DNA from 2 places in the Flavobacterium fluviale genome. Region 2 is predicted to be linked to the other one. Evidence: riboswitches for the same ligand, from Rfam matches in the RefSeq annotation. Region 2 holds a riboswitch; the other holds the start of a gene.
What was found. A riboswitch is a leader RNA that binds a small molecule or an ion and turns the genes downstream of it on or off. The one in region 2 is predicted to bind S-adenosylmethionine.
Positions count from the first base shown of each region.

Region 1 (10,955 bases), 1.8 Mb from region 2:
AGCCTGGCGTCCCGCCATCTTCTCTAACTTCTATGACCTCGCTATAACAATATTTACCCAGCGGATTGGTCCATTTTACATTTCCTCCGCCTGGATTATCCGGAAAATCTGATTTGTATAATTTCTCATTAAAAACCAAAATACCGCATGTTCCGGGTCCGCCAAGAAATTTATGAGGCGAAAAGAAAACAGCATCTAACTGCTGCTCTGGATCTTTTGGATGCATGTTGATTTTAACATAAGGTGCCGAAGCTGCAAAATCTACAAAGCAAAGTCCGCCGTTTTGATGCATGATTTTAGCCAGTTCATGATAAGGCGTAATAATTCCAGTAACATTAGAACAGGCCGTAAAAGAACCAATTTTCAAGCTTCTGCCAGCATATTTTTTAATTTCTTCGGAAAGAATTTTAGGATCGACCAAATTATTTTCATCTGCAGGAAGAATCACAACTTCTGCATTTGTTTCGTACCAGGAAACCTGATTCGAATGATGTTCCATATGTGTAATAAAAACTACTGGTTTATCTTCTTCATTACTTGTTCGCAGTCCCATGATTCTTTGCAGCTTCGATAAAGCAGCAGTCATTCCCGTTCCTGTTGTAATTAAGACATCGCACTCATTTGCATTAACCGATTTTTTAATACTATCTCTGGCATATTGATATGCGTAAGTAGACGTTTTCCCGGTCTGACTTGAAAGCGAATGCGTATTGGCAATCATCGGTCCCATTTTATTAAGCATAATATCCTCGATCGGACTGTATAATCTTCCGCTGGCAACCCAATCTGCGTAAAGCAGATTTTGTTTACCATATACCGATCTATACGTATGATTTACACCTACTGTATTTTCTCTAAACTTAGAGAAGTAACATTCTAACTCAATTGGTTCTTTTGTTGTCTCAATTGCATTCATTTCCTGATCATTTTAAATTAACTAATTTTTTTATTGATGAACTTTAATCTTTTGGTGAGTAAAGCATTTTGACTTGACTCTATGTGTTTAAAACGTTCATATTTTTTTTTCTAAAAGCGATTTAAGTGTAGACTGTAACTCTTCGCCCTGAAGATTTTTGGCTACGATTATTCCGTTTGAATCGACTAAATAATTTCCAGGAATTGCTCTTATTCCGTATAACTTCGCAACGGCGCTGTTCCAAAAAAGTAAATCAGAAACGTGGAGCCAAGTCAAATTATCATCCTGAATTCCTTTGATCCAGTTTTCTTTCTTTTTATCCAAAGAGATTCCAACAATATTGAATCCCTTATCGTGAAATTCTTTATAAGCGGCTACGATATTTGGATTTTCTCTTCGGCATGGGCCGCACCACGAAGCCCAAAAATCGACTAAAGTGTAACCTTTTAAATTTTCATAAAAACGGATTGGTTTTCCCTCTGGATTATTGGCTGTAAAATCTGGAGCTTTTTTCCCCACTGCCAATCCGTCCAAAACAAGGGCAAGATCTTTTAGCTCTTTCACGTAAGTAGTATTTTGCTGGGTTTTATCGAGCAAGGCAATATTTTGTCTAATTTGTTCTGGTGATAATCTGTAAGACCAATTTCTGTACAATACATAAGCCGAAACAATTGAATTAGGATTTTCTGTAATGAATTTACTGATTTCTACATCTTTCGATTTTTTGTAAGTTTCAAATAAATCTTGAGAAGCAGAACCTTCGACTACTGAATTGCTGTAATATTTCTTCGGATTTAATTTTACTGTAATAGGGCTTTTTTCAAGAAAAATATACAAAGGACTGCTTTCTGTATTCACACTTAAACCGTACAATTCGGGCGTTTTCACTTTAGTTTTAAAACTAAAATTTCCGTCTTTCACTTTTACCGAATCAATTGTGGTAAACATTTTATTATGAAACTTTTGCAGGTAAACATAGTTAACAACTGTATCTACAACAGTTCCTTTTAACTGCAAATTATTTTCCTGTGCCTGAGTTTGGCTAAAGCCAAAAAGGAAAGCAAAGCCTAATAGTATTTTTTTCATTGTATTTTGATTTTGGTTAATAATGGATATAAAGATATTCAAGCCCAAATGTGAAAAGGCTTCTAGAAATTGTCGAATAATAAAAATATTGGGAGAATTTAATTTCTTCACATTCGGAAAAAAGCAAGACTATTTTCTTCGAAAATTAAATTCAAAAGTTCGTAACCTGAGTATAAGATTGATTCGGTTTTCATTTTAAAAAAATAAAAGTTTAAAAATATGACCTTATTCAGATTTGGAGGAAATCTTTCTTATCTGTCCACTATAGTGGAAGGATTTAGCACCTTATTCGGTAACAGGTTGCTAAGACGTCAATGGGCCTATTCCCTCGGTCTTTCTGGATAAGTATCATTCAGAAATTTTCTGTGGTACAAATATACATACTAATTCTATCAAATTAGTAGTATTTAATAATATTTTTTTCAATTTTATTTTAAGAATTGCTCTATACCCTTGTAAAAACACTGAATAACAACAATTTAAAATGAAAAATAAATTTAAAGAATTTTAATTTTTACAAAGAATTTCCAAAAGAAAATTAGTTTTAAATTCTTTACGGCATAAAAAAACTCATTTCGTTTTGAAATGAGTTTATAATTGTTCTGATTGAATAATTATTTATTCTTTCTTTTTTTAGCACTTTCTGTCTGCAGTTTAACGCTGTCTTTTTGCACTCCTTTTGCAGGCGTATAGGTCGAACCATCTTGTACACTTTCTCCTGGCCCGCTTCCTCTGCCGGCAGTACTTAAAGAATCTGTATTACCATTTGCAGTTGTTGGAGTTTGAGTAGTTACAATATTTGTCGATGTAGTGGCAGTATCAGAAACTTGTTCTGTTTGTGTTGTGTCAAGAGGAACGCTGGAAGTTTCTATTTGATCACTGTAACCGTCGTTCTTTTTACAAGAAAACAGGACTCCAGTTACAAATACAAAAAGTATGACTTTTGATTTCAATAAAGCTTTCATAATAAATGTTTTAATGTTTGCAAAAGCTAAGTAACTACTTATAAAACAGTTAATCTTACAGTATTTTTAGAAATTTTTACATAAACATTCATATGAAAACTAATTTTTTAAAGCACAAAAGCCTGAAAACAATTAAGTTTCCAAGCTCTGTAACTAACTAAAGTAAAATGATATTCGTCTTAAAAAGTCACTAATTTCACTCCCAAAGTAAACCATCTTGACGGCAGAGGCACCGCTCCTACTTCATAATAAGTGGCATTAAATATATTCTGCGCATCTAAAAAGATTGTAAATTTTTGAATGGACTGACTTACTCTAAAATCATTAACCCAGTAAGAAGGCCCAGTAATTCTTTCGTTAAAACGTGTTGCAAACAATACTGAAAAATTTCTGTATTGATAATCTATTGTATTGGTTATTTGATGTTTTAATGAAGAAATAAGATACTTAGAATATATTTCTGTTCGAGAACTTTCAAACTGAGAATCTAAATACGTATAAGCTAGAAGGATATTCAATCTTGAATCTTTAGAAAAATCAAATCTGTAGTTCCCTCGCAGGTTGATTCCGTTTGTTTTTAAATCTCCTGTATTTTGACTCTGCCATGGCTGCGTTGTCAAATCACGCATCCAATCGATGTAATTGTCTATTTTTCTGTAAAAATAATTAGCATTAAAGCTTAAAGCTTTTTTGTTGTATTTAAAACCAATTTCACTTTGAAAAGCATTTTCCGAATCTAAGTCGGCGTTGCCAATATTTCCTGTCTGCTTTAAATATAAATCTGTAAAAGATGGAATTCTCTGGCTTGTTCCAACATTTCCAATGATTTTAAAGGCATCTGTAATGGCATAACTAGCATCAATTCCAGGATAAACCTGCCATTTATAATCGGAATTATAATTCAAATAAGTTCCTAAATTCACATCAAGCTTATCTGTAAAACTCGTTCTGTATTCTGCATAGATTCCAACATTCTCACGGTCATGATCTCCAATATTAGACGAATGAATATTTTCATTTCTAAATTCAGCTCCAAAACCAATTTCGCCTTTAGATAATTTAACCGTCGAATTCAATTCTCCAGCGATAGAATTAGTATAATGCTGACTTCTTCCAACATTTAAATTTGAGTTTCCTAAGTAACGATAATCATCATAATTATATCGGTATGTTACTCTCGGCATAATTTTCCAATTTTCTGTAATAGCATGTTTAGATTGAATATTGGCAAATGTAGTCTGGACAATTTCAGTAGAATTTAAATCTCCTGGTGCTGCATAAAATCCGTTTGCTCCAAATCCGTTGTTGATGTAACCCGCTGAACCTAAAATTTCATTAGAGTCATTAAGCTGCACATTTCCTTGATAGAAAATTTTATTGTTTTCGAATGCGGTGTTGTATCGGTAGCCATTGCTTTTATCGTGAGAAGCAAAAATCAAATGCTGTTGTTTTTCTTTCCCCAAAACAGCACCAGCCTGAACGCCGGTTCCGTAAAAAGTGTCTCCTGTATCGCGGGTATCTTTTTCAAAATTAGAACCAGCGTAAGTGCTTACCAAAAATCCAGAATCTGTTGGTTTTTTAGTGATTATATTAATTGCTCCCGTTAAACTGTTGATACCGTAAATTCTTGCTGCCGGTCCGCGAACTACTTCGATTCTTTCAATAACTTCAACCGGAAGTGGAAGATTTAACATATTGTGTGCAGTCTGCGAATCGATTACTTTTGCTCCATTTAGCAAAACAACAGTTTGTTCAAAACTTCCTCCGTCTACACTTATATCTGCCTGAGTTCCAAACGGACCTCTTTGTCTAATGTCAACTCCGTTTGCGTATTGCAGTACTTCCTGAAGCGTTCTTCCTGGAAGTTTTTTAATGGTTTCACTTGAAATTACATACACATTTCTATTTTGTTTTGAAATTGGTGTATTAAATCGGTTTTCATTAATTATAACTTCCTCCATATTATTAATGGAATCTTTTTGGGTCTGTGCGTAAAAATTGGTACAAATTACTGTAAAAACAGCAAAATAGATTTTTTTCATTTGGTTATTGTTTTTTTGGCAAAAGTAGTACCTTGCCGTACCAATAAAGTATACCAGTTTTATAATTATGGATAGTCCGGTTGAAATTCCTTTTAGAAGCTTTATTCAGCTTAAGCCAGAAGAAAACACAGCAATTTATCTGCAGCTTGTTTTTGAATTTATCAAAGCCATACAAACTGGTTTTCTGCCTGAAGGAACCAAACTTCCCGGCACAAGAATACTCTGTAAAGTATTGTCTGTTAATAGAAATACATTAATTAAGGCTTTTCAGGATCTGGAATCGCAGGGCTGGATTGAAACGCTTCCTAATAAAGGAACATTTATTTTATCACAGCAAAAACAAAAAAGCCAAACTCAATATACTTTTGCAAAAGATCAAAATCAATCTGAATTAAATTTAAACACTGGTTTTGCATTTCAGCGTTCTACAATTCTCGAAAATCCAACAGAAATTAGTAATCTGCCTTATCAATTTAATGACGGAATGCCCGATTTGCGATTGGTACAAACAGATGTTCTCGCTAGACTTTACGTCTCCAAATTAAAAAGACGAAAAACTTCCAAAACATACGAACAAATTCAGCTGCGTTCCCACTTAAATTTTAAAACCCATTTTTCCAATTATTTAAATCTTACTAGAGGAATTCGAATTTCGACTTCAAACCTGCTCACAGCCAGCAGTCACGAAATCAGTTTATATCTGGTAACAAAAGTTCTTATCAGTCCTGGCGATAAAGTTGTGGTGGCTTCTCCCGGTTACTACATGTCTAATATGACTTTGACCAATACTGGAGCGCAGATTATTTCTATTCCAGTAAATGAAGACGGAATTGATACCAAACGACTAAAAGAAATCTGCGAAACTTCTGCAATTAGAGTGTTGTATCTTACTTCAAATTACCATTATCCTACGACAATTTTGCTCAGCGCTAAAAAAAGAATTGAGGTTCTGGAATTGGCAAATCAATATGGTTTTGTGATTCTCGAAGATGATTATGACTTTGATTTCCATTATGATAATAATCCAGTTCTGCCTTTAGCTGCATTTGATTCTAACCAGCGTGTGGTTTATATAGGATCTTTTGGAAAATCGCTTCCGTCGGGATTCAGCTACGGATTTGTTGCCGGCCCATCAGACTTTATTAAAGAACTCGAAAAACATCAAAACATACTTGAACCCAGCATCGATGTCCTTAAAGAACAGGTTTTAACAGAATGGATTACGGAAGGCGAAGTGCATCGTCTTTCGAAAAAAAATAAAAAGATTTACAAAGAACGAAGAGATTATTTTGTTTCGTTACTTAACGAAAAACTTGCAGACAAAATTAAATTTAAAGTACCGCCAAGAGGTCTGGCAATTTGGGTAGAATGGCTTGCTGATTTCAATCTTATAAAATTTCAAAAAGAATGTTCGAATAATGGATTATTCCTGCCGAAGACTATTTTGTACCAAACCAAAAATCTTACCGCCACCCGTTTGGGATTTGGACATTTAGAAAAAGAGGAAATGGAAAAAGCCGTTTCAATCCTCAAATTAAGTTTAGAAACTGTTCTTTCTTAAATTTATAAAAATTACAATTTAATATTTATAATTTCATATAAAGTATCTCATATACTGTCAATTATGTAATTTGTAAATCTAATCCTATAAGCAGAAGAGGTACTTTGGAAACTAACTTTGATATCAGTTAATCTCTAAATCACCTCGTCATGCTTTATACTTTTTTAGAATTACTATTAGTATCTATTGCAGCAACATCAGCCATGACATGGTTTAGTTATGCAATGTCACAAAATTTCAGGGAATTGTATAAAGAGCCGGTGCTTTTGAGCTACGCTATTGACAAAATGAAAATTGATCTTTCGACGCAGGCAAAAATAAATTGGGGCTGGATATTGCATTATGCAATCGGACTTTGCTTTGTAGTCGGATATCATATTATTTGGGTAAAGGATATTGCTCCAATTTCACCGCTAAGCGCTCTGCTACTAGGGGCAATCAGCGGTGTAATTGGCATAATCAGCTGGATAATTATTTTCAAAATGACTCATCATCAACCCCCAATTGATTTTAGAGGCTATTATATTCAGCTGTTCTTTGCCCATATCATTTTTGCTATTATCGCGACAGCACTTTATGCTGTTATGTTAAATCTTCAAATCTAAGAAAACTTATGTCACTGTCTAAATACAACCAGAAAAGGGATTTTAAACAAACACGTGAGCCGAAAGGAGAAATCGCGAAATCGGCTGATAAGTTAATTTTTGTGGTTCAGAAACATGCTGCATCACACTTGCATTATGATTTTAGATTAGAAATGGATGGTGTTTTAAAAAGTTGGGCAGTTCCAAAGGGGCCTTCAATGGATCCTGAAGTAAAACGCCTTGCGATGATGGTTGAAGATCATCCGTACAGTTACAAAGATTTTGAAGGCACCATTCCAGAAGGAAATTATGGCGCAGGAAATGTAATTGTTTGGGATAACGGAACTTATACTTCAGACGAAAAAACAGCCTCTGCTGAAAAGCAATTAGCATCCGATCTTAAAAAAGGACGTTTGAGTTTTATATTAAAGGGAAAAAAACTTAAAGGCGAATTTTCTTTGGTAAAACTTCATGGAAAACAGGAAAATGCCTGGCTGCTGATTAAAAAACAAGATAAATATGCAACTGATTCTGATATTTTAGAAAACGATAAATCGGTTATTTCTAAAAGGACTTTGGAGCAATTAGAAGAGAAATCTGAAAAGTTAACTGCCAAAATTGAGGAAAAGAGCAAAACTAAAAGTCCCGCAAAAAAAAAGGCTATCACAAAAGCAGAGGAAGCAGTATTTTTAAAACCAATGCTGGCCAATACCACTGAAAAACCTTTTGATGATGAAGAATGGATTTTTGAAAACAAATATGACGGCTATCGTACAATTGCTGTAATTAATCCGCCCAAAGTAGAATTATTCAGCAGAAATAAAATTTCGTTTGATACTAATTTTAAACCAATTGCCGAGGAATTAAAGAAGATTGATCATACGGTGATTCTCGACGGCGAAGTTGTAGTTGAAAATGAGTCTGGCCGAGCCGAGTTTCAAATGCTTCAAAATTACATTAAAACAGGAATCGGTAATTTAAAATATTATGTTTTTGATTTACTAAATCTTGACGGAAATTCAATAACCGATTTATCCCTTCTTGACCGAAAAGAACTGCTGAAGATCTTATTTAACAAATATGATTTCTCAAATATTTTTTATTCTGAACATACAATCGGAGATGGAATCAAACAGTTTGAAAATGCCAGAAAAAGTAAGAGCGAAGGCATTATTGCTAAAAAAGCAGAGAGCTCTTATTCTGTTGCCAATAGAAGTAATAATTGGCTGAAAATTAAAATTTCTAACGAAGAAGAAGCTATTATAATTGGAGTAACAGAACCTAAAAATTCCAGAAAATATTTTGGCGCTATTCTGCTGGGGCAGTACAATGGAAAAGAACTGCAGTATATTGGAAAATGCGGCACCGGTTTTACAGAATCGGTTTTAAAAGAACTTTACACCAAATTAGAGCCTCTTTTTACTGACCAATCACCACTTAAAGAAAAAGTTCCGTTACGTGATAAAATTCAATGGGTTAAACCCAAACTGGTTTGTCAGGTAAAATATTCTGAATGGACGCAGGATAAAAATTTAAGACATCCCGTTTATTTAGGATTGAGAATAGACAAAAAAGCCAGCGAAGTCAATTTCATCGGCAATATGAAAGAGAATAAAAAAAGCAATGATAACACAACTGCAATGGAAGATTCAAAAGAACATAAAACTGAAAATGATTATGATTTGAAAATTGGTAAAACGACCTTGCATTTAACCAACCAGAATAAAATCTATTTTCCGAAGGACGGAATTACAAAAGGGGATGTTATTCAATATTATAATGAAGTGGCACCGCTTATACTTCCGTATCTAAAGGACCGCCCAGAATCTATGAATCGTTTTCCAAACGGAATTGATTCTCCAAGTTTTTATCAAAAAGATATTGATCTGGATAAAACACCAAAATGGCTGAAAACCAAAAAAATATTCTCTGAGTCGAACGATGCCGATGTCAATTATTTGATTTGTAATGATAAAGAAACGCTTTTGTATATGGCAAATCTCGGCTGTATAGAAATGAATCCGTGGAACTCGACTATAAAACATATTCAAAATCCAGACTGGCTGGTAATTGATTTAGATCCTGCGACAGAAAATGATTTTCCGATAGTTGTACAAACAGCATTAGTAGTAAAAGAAGTGATGGATGAACTGGATACAGAATGCCTCTGCAAAACCTCTGGCGCTACCGGACTTCACATTTACATTCCGCTTGGAGCGCAGTACGATTATGATTCGATTAAAATTCTAGCCGAATTAATTGCAAAAGAAGTTCATGCGAGACTTCCAAAAATTACTTCGATTGAACGAAGCATCAAGAAAAGAAAAAATAAATTATATATAGATTTTCTGCAAAACCGCCGAGGACAAACTTTGGCTGCGCCGTATTCTGTTCGTCCAAAACCTGGCGCTACAGTTTCAACACCATTAGAATGGAGTGAAGTCACAGAAAAACTGCATCCTTCACAATTTACCATTAAAAATGTATTGGGACGTTTTGAGAAAAAAGGTGACTTGTGGAAACCTGTTTTATCAAAAGGAGCCAATATTAAAAAGATTATTTTAAAGCTGGAAGAAATGAAAAATAGTTAAGATGATTTTTTCTTTTTAGTTTCAAGACTTGCTTTCAGCATTTCCATTAAATCATCACTTTGTTTGTGTACGACTTTAAGTTTTGGAGAAGCTTTTTGAGGTTTTCCTTTGGCTTTCTTTTTAATGATATCCAAAAGTTTGGCAGTGTATTCGTCTTTAAATCCTGTGATGTCAAATTTCTCTGTAAGCTGATCTATTAGTTTTTCGGCCATATCCATTTCTTTGGTAGATTTTTTGGACATTGGCGGTAATTTTAATTCGCTTGTACTTCTAATTTCCTGTTCAAACCGAATTCGATTTAAAACAATTACATCTTTATAAGGTTTTAAAATCGCAAGACTTTCTTTATTTCTTAAAACAAAACGTGTCACGCCCACTTTTCCTGAAGCCTGAAGCGCATCACGAAGCAGTCCGTAAGCATTCATTGCACCTTTGTCTGGTTCCAGATAATACGGCTGTTCATAATAAATACTTTGAATTTCTTTTTCAAGAACAAAACTTTCAATATCGATAGTTTTCGTTTTGATGGCGTCCGCCGCTTCAAAATCTGAATCGTCTAGAATGACATATTTGTCATCCAATTTATAGCCTTTCACTATATTGGCAAAATCAACTTCTTTACCAGTGTCTTCGTTGACTCGTTTAAACTTAATATGGGCATGATCTTTTTTATCAAGCATATCCATATCAAGATTGCTTTCCTCTACTGCAGAAAAGATTTTTATCGGAATATTAATTAATCCAAAACTAACTGAACCTGTCCAAATTGATCTCATGATTTTTGTATTAGAAATATCTCCCTAAATTAAATGAGATAGGATATATAAACGTTACAAAATGAATCGATTAATTTATAAAATAAAGACTAATTTACATCGTGACAATTAATTTTTCATCAAGTCCCATAGGGACGAAATATTTATAGATAAAAAATACATTGTGTGTAAAAGAGCTCCAGAGGAGCGAAATATTTCGCTCCGCTGGAGCTTCTGTTTTCAAATCTTACATTACATTCTATAAATATTTTGCTCCGCTGGAGCTCTCAATAGTGTTTAAAAAAAAAGACTGCCCCAAAAGACAGTCTTACTATAAGTAAAGATTTTAATTTTAATTTTACCATCCTTTAACAGCTCCTCCTTTAAATTCCTGCTCAGCAGCTTTTTCTACTTCAGCAGATTGAAACGCTTGTAAAAACTGTTTTACTTTTTCT
Region 1 covers NZ_CP030261.1:4,581,587-4,592,541, forward strand. Annotated here, with positions in the region: gene HYN86_RS19765 (aminotransferase class V-fold PLP-dependent enzyme) at 1-916, opposite strand, end outside; gene HYN86_RS19770 (TlpA disulfide reductase family protein) at 1,013-2,002, opposite strand; SAM riboswitch class I at 2,251-2,350, opposite strand; gene HYN86_RS19775 (hypothetical protein) at 2,617-2,967, opposite strand; gene HYN86_RS19780 (TonB-dependent receptor plug domain-containing protein) at 3,147-5,009, opposite strand; gene HYN86_RS19785 (aminotransferase-like domain-containing protein) at 5,077-6,570, shown strand; gene HYN86_RS19790 (hypothetical protein) at 6,720-7,175, shown strand; gene ligD (DNA ligase D) at 7,184-9,745, shown strand; gene ku (non-homologous end joining protein Ku) at 9,742-10,521, opposite strand; gene metQ (methionine ABC transporter substrate-binding lipoprotein MetQ) at 10,859-10,955, opposite strand, start outside.
Region 1: another riboswitch for S-adenosylmethionine. It lies ahead of HYN86_RS19770 (TlpA disulfide reductase family protein); the one in region 2 lies ahead of HYN86_RS06915 (alpha/beta fold hydrolase).

Region 2 (10,955 bases):
CGTATGAAATAGATTTTTTAATCTCTATAACATCTATAGGATAATTATAAAAATGTCGTATTTTAGCTCAAATTTTTTTTATGGATTTTCAGATTGGTCTTGTGATTGCGGGGTTAGCAGTTGGTTTTATCGTTGGATTAACAGGTGTTGGAGGCGGTTCTTTAATGACTCCAATTTTATTATATTTTGGCATACCGCCTACCACAGCAGTAGGAACAGATTTATTATATGCTGCTTTTACGAAAGCTGGAGGAATATTTGTACATAATAAAAAAGGAAATATAAACTGGAAAATTACGGGATGGCTGACCTTAGGAAGTGTTCCTGCCGCTTTGATAACGTTATGGATTCTAAACAGTATTAAAACAGATATCGAAACTATAAATCGTGTAATTAAATACAGTTTAGGCTGGGCATTATTGTTTACTTCTATCGCAATTATATTTAAAAACAGAATTTTAAAGTTTTCTCAGAAACATGCCGGCGATAAATTCCACAGCGAAAGCCATACTCAAAATATGCTGACTATTGGGATTGGAGTATTATTGGGCGCGACTGTAACTTTAACTTCTATTGGAGCGGGAGCCTTAGGAACTGTGACTTTGTTTTTTCTTTATCCGCTTTTACCAACTCCGCGCTTGGTAGGAACTGAAATTGCTCATGCTGTTCCTTTAACTTTAGTTGCTGGAATTGGACATGCTTCTATGGGAAATTTAGATTTAGCGCTTTTAGGACAATTATTAATGGGATCTCTTCCCGGGATTTATATTGGAAGCAGTTTAAGCGGAAAAGTTCCTGATTTATTTTTGAGAAATGCTATTGCTGTAATGCTTTTTCTAGCAGGATATAAATTGATTTTTTAGAATTGTAATATATATTTCACATAAAAAAATGACCACTTTAGATCTCTAAAATGGTCATTTTTATTATATAGAAAAAGTTCTAAAAAGCAATATCTGCTAAAGAATTACTTTCTAATATTTTAAGTGTATTATCTCTAACTTCTGTCATTAAACGTCGAGCAGCACAAGTCGATTCATCATCGCAGTCATCGCATCTTTCGTAGAAATTATGACTAGCACATGGCAATAATGCAATTGGACCTTCCAGAATACGGTATACTTTTGCCATACTGATATCCTTAGGATCTTTGATTAGGTAATAACCGCCACCTTTTCCTTTTTTGGCTCCAAGAAAACCAGAGTTTCTCAAAAGCAATAAAATACTTTCTAAAAATTTGATTGAAATATGTTCACTTTTCGCAATTTCAGCAATTTGTACAGGTTCATTATTTTCTCTCCTGGCTAAATATGTAAGGGCTTTAATTCCGTATTTTGTTTTCTTTGAAAGCATTTTTATATTTTAGATTGTAACTGCAAATTCTAGTTTCACTGACTTTAAAATGAACTAAAACAAACAATAAGCATATTTTCTGCAACAAAAATAATCTTTTTAAATGAGAATATAACAGATTGAAACTTATATTCTACCAAATTAGTATAGTTTAAATTAATTTCCATCATTTATTCCAATTGAATTCAAACTATAAAAGATTTCCATGGCATTTTTTAAGTCTTTTTTCTCTACAACATAAGTTTTAGAAATAGAATCATGCCAAAATTTCGCTGATTTACTTAAGAACGATAATGCCTCAAAAGGAATTAAGCGACAAAAAGTTCTAATGCAAATAATCTTAAAACTTGGTGTTTTGCCATTTTTATCTACTACAACACTTCCTGTGATAATTTTACCAATTGTTAGTCCAAAAATGCTTTCTAAAAGCAAATAATAAATAATTGCAAAAGAAAGGTACGTTCCTACAACTCCAAGATCTATCATAACTTCTACCCAGACCCTATAAATGTCCCATTGAAAAACATTTCCCGTAATGACAACAAGAAAAGTAAAAACAAATATGACAGCTACTATAAACACAAAATCAATAATGCCGTTAAAGAAACGATCGCGGTCCGATGTTACTATTTTTTTTTCAACAACATAAATAGAAGTGCTCAATGGTATCTTGATTTTTTTGATTATAATTTTAAATTATAGACAAAAATATATTTAAAAAAAATAGAACGTAAATAAATGGCGATTTTTAACAGTAATAAATTTACAGTTAAAAATCGCCTTTACTATTAGAAAATTGAAATATATAATTAAGCTAGTGCCTGTTTCAAATCTGCAATTACATCTTCTACCGTTTCTAAACCTACGGAAACACGAACAAGACCTTGCGTAATTCCAACTGCTAATTGATCCTCTTCAGATAATTTGCTGTGTGTTGTAGAAGCCGGATGCGTAACAATTGTTCTGGTGTCTCCAATATTTGCAGACAATGAACAAAGTTGTATTGAATTCAAGAACTTTCTTCCTGCTTCAATTCCGCCTTTAATCTCAAATGCGATGATGTTACCGCCAGCTTTCATCTGCTTTTTCGCAATTTCATATTGCGGATGCGATTTCAAAAACGGATATTTTACGCTGTTTACATTTGGATGGCTTTCTAAAAACTCAGCAACTTTTAGAGCATTTTCGCAGTGTCTGTCAACACGAACGGCCAGTGTCTCTAAACTTTTTGAAAGAACCCAAGCATTAAATGGCGATAAAGCCGGACCTGTGTTTCTAGAGAACAAATAAATCTGTCTGATTAACTCTGCATCACCAACTGTTACTCCTCCTAAAACACGTCCTTGTCCGTCGATTAATTTTGTTGCTGAATGGATAACCAAATGCGCTCCAAATTTAATTGGCTGCTGTAAATAAGGTGTTGCAAAACAGTTGTCGATTATTAAAATCAGATTGTGTTTTTTAGCAATATTTCCTAACAATTCTAAATCAATTACATCAACTCCTGGATTTGTCGGAGATTCGGCGTATAATATTTTGGTGTTTGGCTTAATAAAACTCTCGATTGTTTCTGGCTTATTAATCTCAAAATACGAAGTTTCGATATTCCATTTTGGAAAATAAGTCATAAACAAAGCATGAGTCGAACCAAAAACACTGCTTGCAGAAACAATATGATCTCCAGAATTTAACAATGCTGCAAAAGTAGAATATACTGCAGCCATTCCCGTTGCAAAAGCATAACCAGAATCTGCACCTTCCATTTTGCAGATCTTATCCACAAATTCTGATGTGTTTGGATTACTGAAACGGCTGTAAATATTTCTTTCTTTTTCTTCTGTAAACGAAGCTCTCATATCTTCAGCATCTTCAAAAACGAAGCTTGATGAAAGGTACAAAGGCACCGAATGCTCTAAATACTGTGATCTTTCTAATTGTGTTCTGATGGCTTGTGTTTCAAAACCAAATTCTTCTTTATTCATTGTGTTGTTTTGTTTTTGTTTTTTTGTTTCAAGTTTAAAGTTTCAGGTTATCACTGAACTTAAAATTCAAACTTTTTAGAGAAATTATCTAATTCTCTAATTAACTAATTTTCTAATTCTTACAAAGCTTCGTTGTTCAGGACAACTTTGTATTTAATTGTTGCCGTTGGCTCAACCGTTTTGGCAACAGAACAGTATTTCTCGAAAGAAAGCTGTGCTGCTTTTTTGGCTTTTTCTGGGCTGATTTCTCCTTCTAAATAAAAAACCACATCGATTTCTTTAAAAGGTTTTGCTTCTTCGATTTGAACTCTTGTTCCTTCAACCTCAGCATTGAAAGAAGTAATTTCCTGACGCTGTTTTTTTAAGATTGAGATCATATCAATAGCGCTGCATCCTGCAACGCCCATTAACACCAATTCCATTGGACTTGCTCCTAAATCGCTTCCGCCAAATTCGGCTCTGCTATCAACGTCAACTATGTGTCCGCGTTCATTTTTTACTTTAAAATGAAATGCGTCATTTACTCTGTTTAAAGTTACTTTCATTGTGTTGTTATTTTTTTGTTTTGTTATAGTCTTGTAAATATAAAATCTCAAGTCTAAAATCTGCAATCTAAAATCGTATTATCCTTTATCAGACAATCTCAAAATATCTCCAAATACTCCTCTTGCCGTTACCGCAGAACCTGCACCAGCTCCCTGAATAACGATTGGGCGATCTCCGTAAGATTCTGTATAAATTTCGAAGAAAGAATCAGAACCTTTTAATCCACCTAATGCAGTATCTTTTGGCACTGAAACTAATTTTACTTCAAGATTTCCTTTGTCATTTTGTAAATCACCAGACAATTCGCCGATATATCTTAATACATGATTTGGCTGCTGTTCTGCTTTTATTTTTGCATAAATTGGATCAAATTCTTTTAATTTCGTTAGGAAATCAGCAGCGCTTCCTTCACGTAAGTGTTCTGGAATTAAATTCTGAATTGATATTTCTTCAAATTCATTTTGCAAATCCAATTCTCTAGCTAAAATTAATAATTTTCTACCCACATCATTGCCACATAAATCCTCACGCGGATCTGGTTCTGTATATCCATTATCAATTGCTTCCTGCAGAATTTCGCTGAAAGGCGCATCTTTTGCAGAGAAATTGTTAAATAAATAACTCAATGTTCCTGAGAAGACACCTTTAATTTTTGTGATATTTTCACCTGAAAGATGCAGTAATTTAATCGTATCAATTAATGGTAATCCTGCTCCAACATTAGTTTCGTATAAATAATTCTTTTGGTTTTCAGTTAGAGATTTTCTTAATTCTTTGTAAAAACCATAGCTTAATGTATTCGCCACTTTATTGGAAGAAATCAAATCGAAACTGCTTTCTACAAGCGGAATATAATTTTCTACGAAAGTTGCACTTGCCGTATTATCAATTGCTATTAAGTTTTCTAAATGATGGTCATTTGCATAAGCGATAATATCTTTAATTGTGTATGACTCACCTTTTGTTTCAATTTCATTTTTCCAGTTTGCAGTAACCCCATATTTATTTAAAAGCAGCTTTTTTGAGTTTGCAATAGCAAAAACATTCAGCTTAATATCTTTTCGTTTTTCAATTGCTGCAGCTGATTCTAAAATTTGATTAATTAAAGTTCCTCCAACTAATCCGTGACCGAAAATTGCAATGTTGATTTTCTTAGAAACACCAAAGATTTCACCGTGAATTACGTTTAAGGCTTTGTTTAATTCTTCTTTTTTAACAACCAAACTCACGTTTTTACCCGTTACAGTGTTGTTAAACAAAATCGGAACAATTTTATTTTTGATTAAAGCGGTGTATGGTTTATGAAAAGTGCTCAAATCCTGCCCGATAATCGAAATTACCGATACATTATCTGTCACTGTAATTTGGTTTACATCTTTAGAATAAAAGTCGTTTTCGAACTCTTTTTCTAATTCTACCATTGCAAGTGTAGCTTTTTCAGTCGCTACAACAAGCCCAATTCCTCTTTCTGAAGAACCTTGCGAAATAATACTTACACTGATATTGTGATCTCCCATTACTTTAAAAATACGAGCATCTACTCCAGCTTTTCCAAGTAATCCTCGTCCTTCAAGGTTAACAAGAGAAACATTTTCCAGAACAGAAAGTGTTTTAATCCCTTCTTTCGCAGAATCGGATGTAATTAATGTACCTCGGTTTTCGTGATTGAAAGTATTTAAAATACGAAGCGGAATATTTTTTTCTAATAACGGAATTATCGTTTTGGCGTGCAGAATTGTTGCTCCAAAATTTGCCAGCTCGTTTGCCTCGTTAAAAGACAAATATTCAATTTTCTTAGCATCTGCAACTAAATCTGGATTTGCAGTATAAATTCCGTCTACGTGTGTAAAGTTTTGAAGTTCTTCGGCATTTAAATAATTTGCGATTAACGAAGCGGTATAGTTACTGCCGTTTCTACCTAAAGTAGTTGTGTCGTTGTTGTTGTTGGATCCAATGAAGCCTGTAACTATATTAACCGTTTCGCCATTATGTTCTTTAAAATAATTGACTACGTTTTTCTTTGAAAGCTGTTCCAAAGGTTGTGCATCACCAAATTTAGAATCGGTTTTCAGCAATTCTCTTGAATCTACAAAATTGGCTGGAATCCCTTTTTCTACTAAAATAGCAGTCAATAATTTAGCTGAAAGCAATTCTCCTTTTGACAGAATCTGATCTTTGATTTTTTTACTGTAATCGCCAATTAGACTTACTCCTTCAAAAAGTTTATCTAAAACATTAAACTCTTCCGAAAAATCTACATGCGGATAATCTGATATTTGATATTTTTTAAAATTCTCTAATAATTCTTTATAACTGCCATTTTTTGCAGCAATGGTTAAGATAAATTCCAATTCATCTGTTGCGTTACCGCGCGCAGAAACTACAACGGCAATTTTTTCACCTTGATTTACTTTATCCGAAATGATCGAAACAACTTTGTTAAGTCCTTCTCCGTTTGCTAATGATTTACCTCCAAATTTTAATACTTTCATTTTATTTTTTTATTGTTTCTGCCTTAAAAATATCGGCAAGTAAATGATCTAATTGTTTGTACTCGATTAAAAAAGCGTCATGTCCGTGAACCGAATCAATTTCGCTGTAGAAAACATTGTCTTTAAATTTCTTCAATTCTTCATAGGTTTCTACGTTTTCTTTTGCTGTAAAAAACAAATCCGAATTAATTCCTACTATATGAATTGATGCATTTGATTGTGACAATAAGTTTTCAAAACTTTCACTATTTCTAGTAATATCAATTGTTTTAAGCAGCTGATTCATTAATTTATAGGAAGCTAACTGAAATCTTTGCTGCAATTTTTTTCCGTGATGCGCCAGCCAGCTTTCGATATTAAAAATCAAAAGGTCTTGATTAATGGTACGCTGAAATTTTTCTTTGAATGATTCTGGCGAACGATAACACAACATGGCGTGTATTCTCGCATCTTCGATTGGTTTTGAAGAATTATTGAGAATTTGTTCTTGCAGGAAACAATTGGCAATCAGCCAGTCTGTCGATTTCCAGTCGCTCGCAATCGGGATAAGATGTTCTGTGATATTTGGCGCTAAAGCTAAGATTTCCCAAGCAATTCCGCCTCCAACTGAACCTCCAATTATGGCATAAAGCTTTTCAATATTTAAAGCTTTTACTCCTTCGATAAAAATTCTGGCAATGTCTCTTGCAGTAAAATCTAGATAGTTTTCGATTAGGAAAGAATTGCTCCCATTTCCTGGAATATCAAAAGCTAAAATGGTGTAAACAGCAGTATCAATGGTTTTACCTTCGCCAATTAAGTCATTCCACCAGCCGTTTTCGCCAGTAACTTGCGCATTTCCTGTCAAGGCATGATTTACCAAAACAATAGGCGCACTATGCAATGGCTGACCGGCAATAATAAAACTTAAAGGCAGTGTACGATAAAGCGCACCATTTTCTGTGGTGAAATTTTGTATGCTAATAGGGTTTGGTATATTTTCCAATTTCAAATCTGTTGTATTATCTGATTTGTATCTGGAAATATTAGAAAGAAAAAACTAGTGTAAACTAGAAAAATTCTTGTTGTTATCTTTCCACGTTGGGCGTGGTAGAATGCAGCACCTTCTTCGAATTAACGAAGGGTTGCTAAGGATTCATCGGGTCTAATCCCTCGTCCTTTCTTTATAACATTTCAATACTTTTTTGAACTTAACGAGTGCAAATTAACTACTAATTTCTCTAACAAACAAATTTTATCGAAACTGTTTGCTAAATTTCATAAACATACTGCAGCAAAAACTCTTATACGCAAAAATTTACCGAACAAAAATGCCCAGTAAAATTAAGCAGGCCGAAGCCTATTTTGCGATGCTTTTTAGTTTAGATAAAAAGCGTTTCATTTTCTTTTGAATACATCAAAAACAACAAAGAATTTGGTGTTATTTTTTCGGCATTTTTTCCCGTTTCAGTAATTCCGAATCTTGGGTGAGCCAACTCGTTTGCCGGCGGCGGCGGATTATTTCTTTTTGTTCTTTTGTTTTTCAAAGTAGAAATCGTTTTTGCTAAGTAGTTCAATGTGCTCATGATATTAAGTTTTAGTTTAGTTGCGTTTTATAATCTTTATTTCTTTTTTATGTTTATGTTAAATCGCTTTTTGGAATAAAAAAACCCTTTTGGAATTTCAGATACCAAAAGGGTTAAGTTTTTTAAACTCATTTATTCTTTTAGTATCAACAGACGTGCACGCAAATAAGCGCGACAGCAAACATCTTGTTCATCTGTAAGGATTTATTCATCTGTGATTTATATTGTATTTTATTTAAATTCTGCATTTGTGTAAAATTAAAAAGCCTCCCAATATGTTTTGGGAGGCTTTACTATATTTATATTGTATTCTTACAATTTTTTAAGCAATAGACAACCCAGCCTCGGTACTAACCGAAATGGCGCAAAACATTTTGTTGACTTTTAAGTTCATTTGATTTCTAGTAGTTTTTGGGTATAACAAATATGCAACTATTATTTTTATTACACAAATAAAATTCAAGAATTTAATTACAAAATACGTTAAAAAGTGATTTTTTTACGTCAAAAAACATCTTACAAAAAAAATTTACAGAAAAAGACTATAAAAACTTACAAAATAATTTGTTTTTTAGCTTTCTAAACTTCCTTAACGAATCAGTTTATCAAAGAACATTAGTTATATTTTTAATTTCTAAGAAGTTTTTAAGACCAAACGGCCTCTCTATTCCTAATTCTTTCGGCAACTTTCAAAATATCGGTTATAAGTCCTCTCGAAATTGCCTGTTTGCATGGCGGTGCACTTTGGATTACAATTGGAACTTGTGCGTATGACTGCGTATAAATTTCAAAAATCGTATCGGAGCCTTTTAATTGTCCAATTGGAGAATGTGCAGGTTCTGAAACCAATTTAACCTCGAGCTTGTTTTTCTCAAAATCAAATTCGCCCACATAACGGAGTACATGATTTTCAGCCTGTGTTATTTTAGTTATTTTAAATGATTTGTCAACGGCCTCTTTATTTAGTATTCCATTCTTTTCCAAGTGATTTTCTGTAATAAAAGGCTGTATTTGAATATCGGAGAAGTCAAAGTCTTTTCCAACTTCCCTGGCCAATATTAGAAGTTTTCTTGCCGTGTCGTTTCCAGATAAATCTTCCTTGAATGTTGATTTCATCAATCCTAAAAGACTTGCATCTTTTAAAACAGATGAAAATGAAACATCTTCGGCGGAGAACCGATTAAAAACATAACTTAAATGATCTGAAAATACGCCTCGAATCTTGGTGATTTTTTCTCCCGAATAATACAAATCTCTTAAAGTCTGCAAAACTGGAATTCCAGTATCAACGGATGTTTCATACAAAAATTCTTTGTCATACTTTTTAAGGTCTGATCGGAGCTCTTTGTACAAGTCTATCGGCAGTGTATTTGCTTTTTTATTGACAGCCACAATATTAAATCCGTTTTTAATGAGCGTGTTATAATGTTTCACCAATTCATCACTGGCTGTTGCATCTACAGCAATCAAGTTTTCGAATTCATTTTCTTTAGCAAATTCAATAATATCTTCCACCTTAAAAGGAACTGCCAATTGTCTAAAATTGGTTTCCCAAGAATAACCAACTCCTTCTTTCTCGAAAAAGGCCACTGTAGAATTAGTTATAATAGGAAAATGAAAATCTACATTTTTACTTTCAAGAAAAAACTCCTGACTTTCGATAATCTGATTAATCAAAGTACTTCCTATATTTCCAATTCCGAAAAGGATAATGTTTATTTTAAGCTTTGACATAATTTCTACTATTTTGTTTTTTTAACCATATAAGTGATATAAGTTCATTTAATTTTCTTTGCGTTAAATTGGCTAGACGCACTGTGGTACATTTTACTAAAATGAACTTATATCACTTATATGATTTATGATTTATAGAGATGCTTTTCATAAAAAATCACCTTTAGCAATAACCAATCACTAAAGGCAATTTTTCAAACAAAAAACAAAAAAACCTAATTCTTATTTATACTGTATTGTGAAAGTGAAACACTTGCAAAAACAGTTTGCAGATCTGCAATTAAATCTTCAATATCTTCAATTCCCACAGATAAACGTACCAAATCTTTTGAAACTCCTGTTTCGATTTGTTCTTCATCTGTCAACTGCTGATGTGTTGTACTTGCCGGGTGGATAATCAGCGATTTAGTATCTCCAATATTGGCCAGTAGAGAGAATATTTTTGTATCATCTACTACTTTTTTCGCAGCATCAAAACCACCTTTTAATCCGAAAGTAATGATTCCGCTTTGGCCTTGCGGCAAATATTCCTTGGCTAAATCGTAATATTTATTCGATTTTAAACCTGGATAATTCACCCACACAACCTCATCTTGTTTCTCTAACCATTCGGCCAAAGCCAAAGCATTCTCACTATGTTTCTTGATTCGGATTGGAAGTGTTTCTAATCCTTGAATAATCTGAAAAGCATTAAATGGACTCAAAGCGGCACCAAAATCACGCAGTCCTTCAATTCGTGCTTTTGCAATAAAAGCCGCATTTCCTAAAGCTTCGTGATATACTAATCCGTGGTAACCTGCAGATGGCTCGGTAAATTCAGGGAATTTTCCGTTTGCCCAATCAAAATTTCCAGCATCAATGATAACGCCTCCTAAAGAAGTTCCGTTTCCAGCGATATATTTAGTTAAGGAGTGAATTACAATATCGGCACCATATTTAATTGGGTTCAATAAGTAAGGTGTCGCAACTGTATTGTCTACTATAAATGGCACTTTAAATGCTTTGGCTTCTACCGAAATTGCTTTTAAGTCTAGTACATCTAATTTTGGATTTCCAAGAGATTCAACAAAAAAAGCTCTTGTATTTTCTTTTGCCGCTTTGGTAAAATTTTCTGGTTTTGAAGGATCTACAAATGTTGTTGTAATTCCTAATCTTGGCAAAGTAACTTTCAGAAGATTATAAGTTCCTCCATATAAACTGTTTGATGCAACTATATGATCTCCCGCTTTTAGCAAAGTCAATAATGCAGTAGAAATTGCCGATGCTCCAGATGCCGTTACTAC
Region 2 covers NZ_CP030261.1:1,533,245-1,544,199, reverse strand. Annotated here, with positions in the region: gene HYN86_RS06945 (sulfite exporter TauE/SafE family protein) at 81-863, shown strand; gene HYN86_RS06940 (RrF2 family transcriptional regulator) at 943-1,353, opposite strand; gene HYN86_RS06935 (RDD family protein) at 1,510-2,016, opposite strand; gene HYN86_RS06930 (trans-sulfuration enzyme family protein) at 2,163-3,335, opposite strand; gene HYN86_RS06925 (OsmC family protein) at 3,455-3,880, opposite strand; gene thrA (bifunctional aspartate kinase/homoserine dehydrogenase I) at 3,959-6,373, opposite strand; gene HYN86_RS06915 (alpha/beta fold hydrolase) at 6,375-7,358, opposite strand; SAM riboswitch class I at 7,438-7,545, opposite strand; gene HYN86_RS06910 (hypothetical protein) at 7,735-7,938, opposite strand; gene HYN86_RS06905 (homoserine dehydrogenase family protein) at 8,584-9,672, opposite strand; gene HYN86_RS06900 (O-acetylhomoserine aminocarboxypropyltransferase/cysteine synthase family protein) at 9,888-10,955, opposite strand, start outside.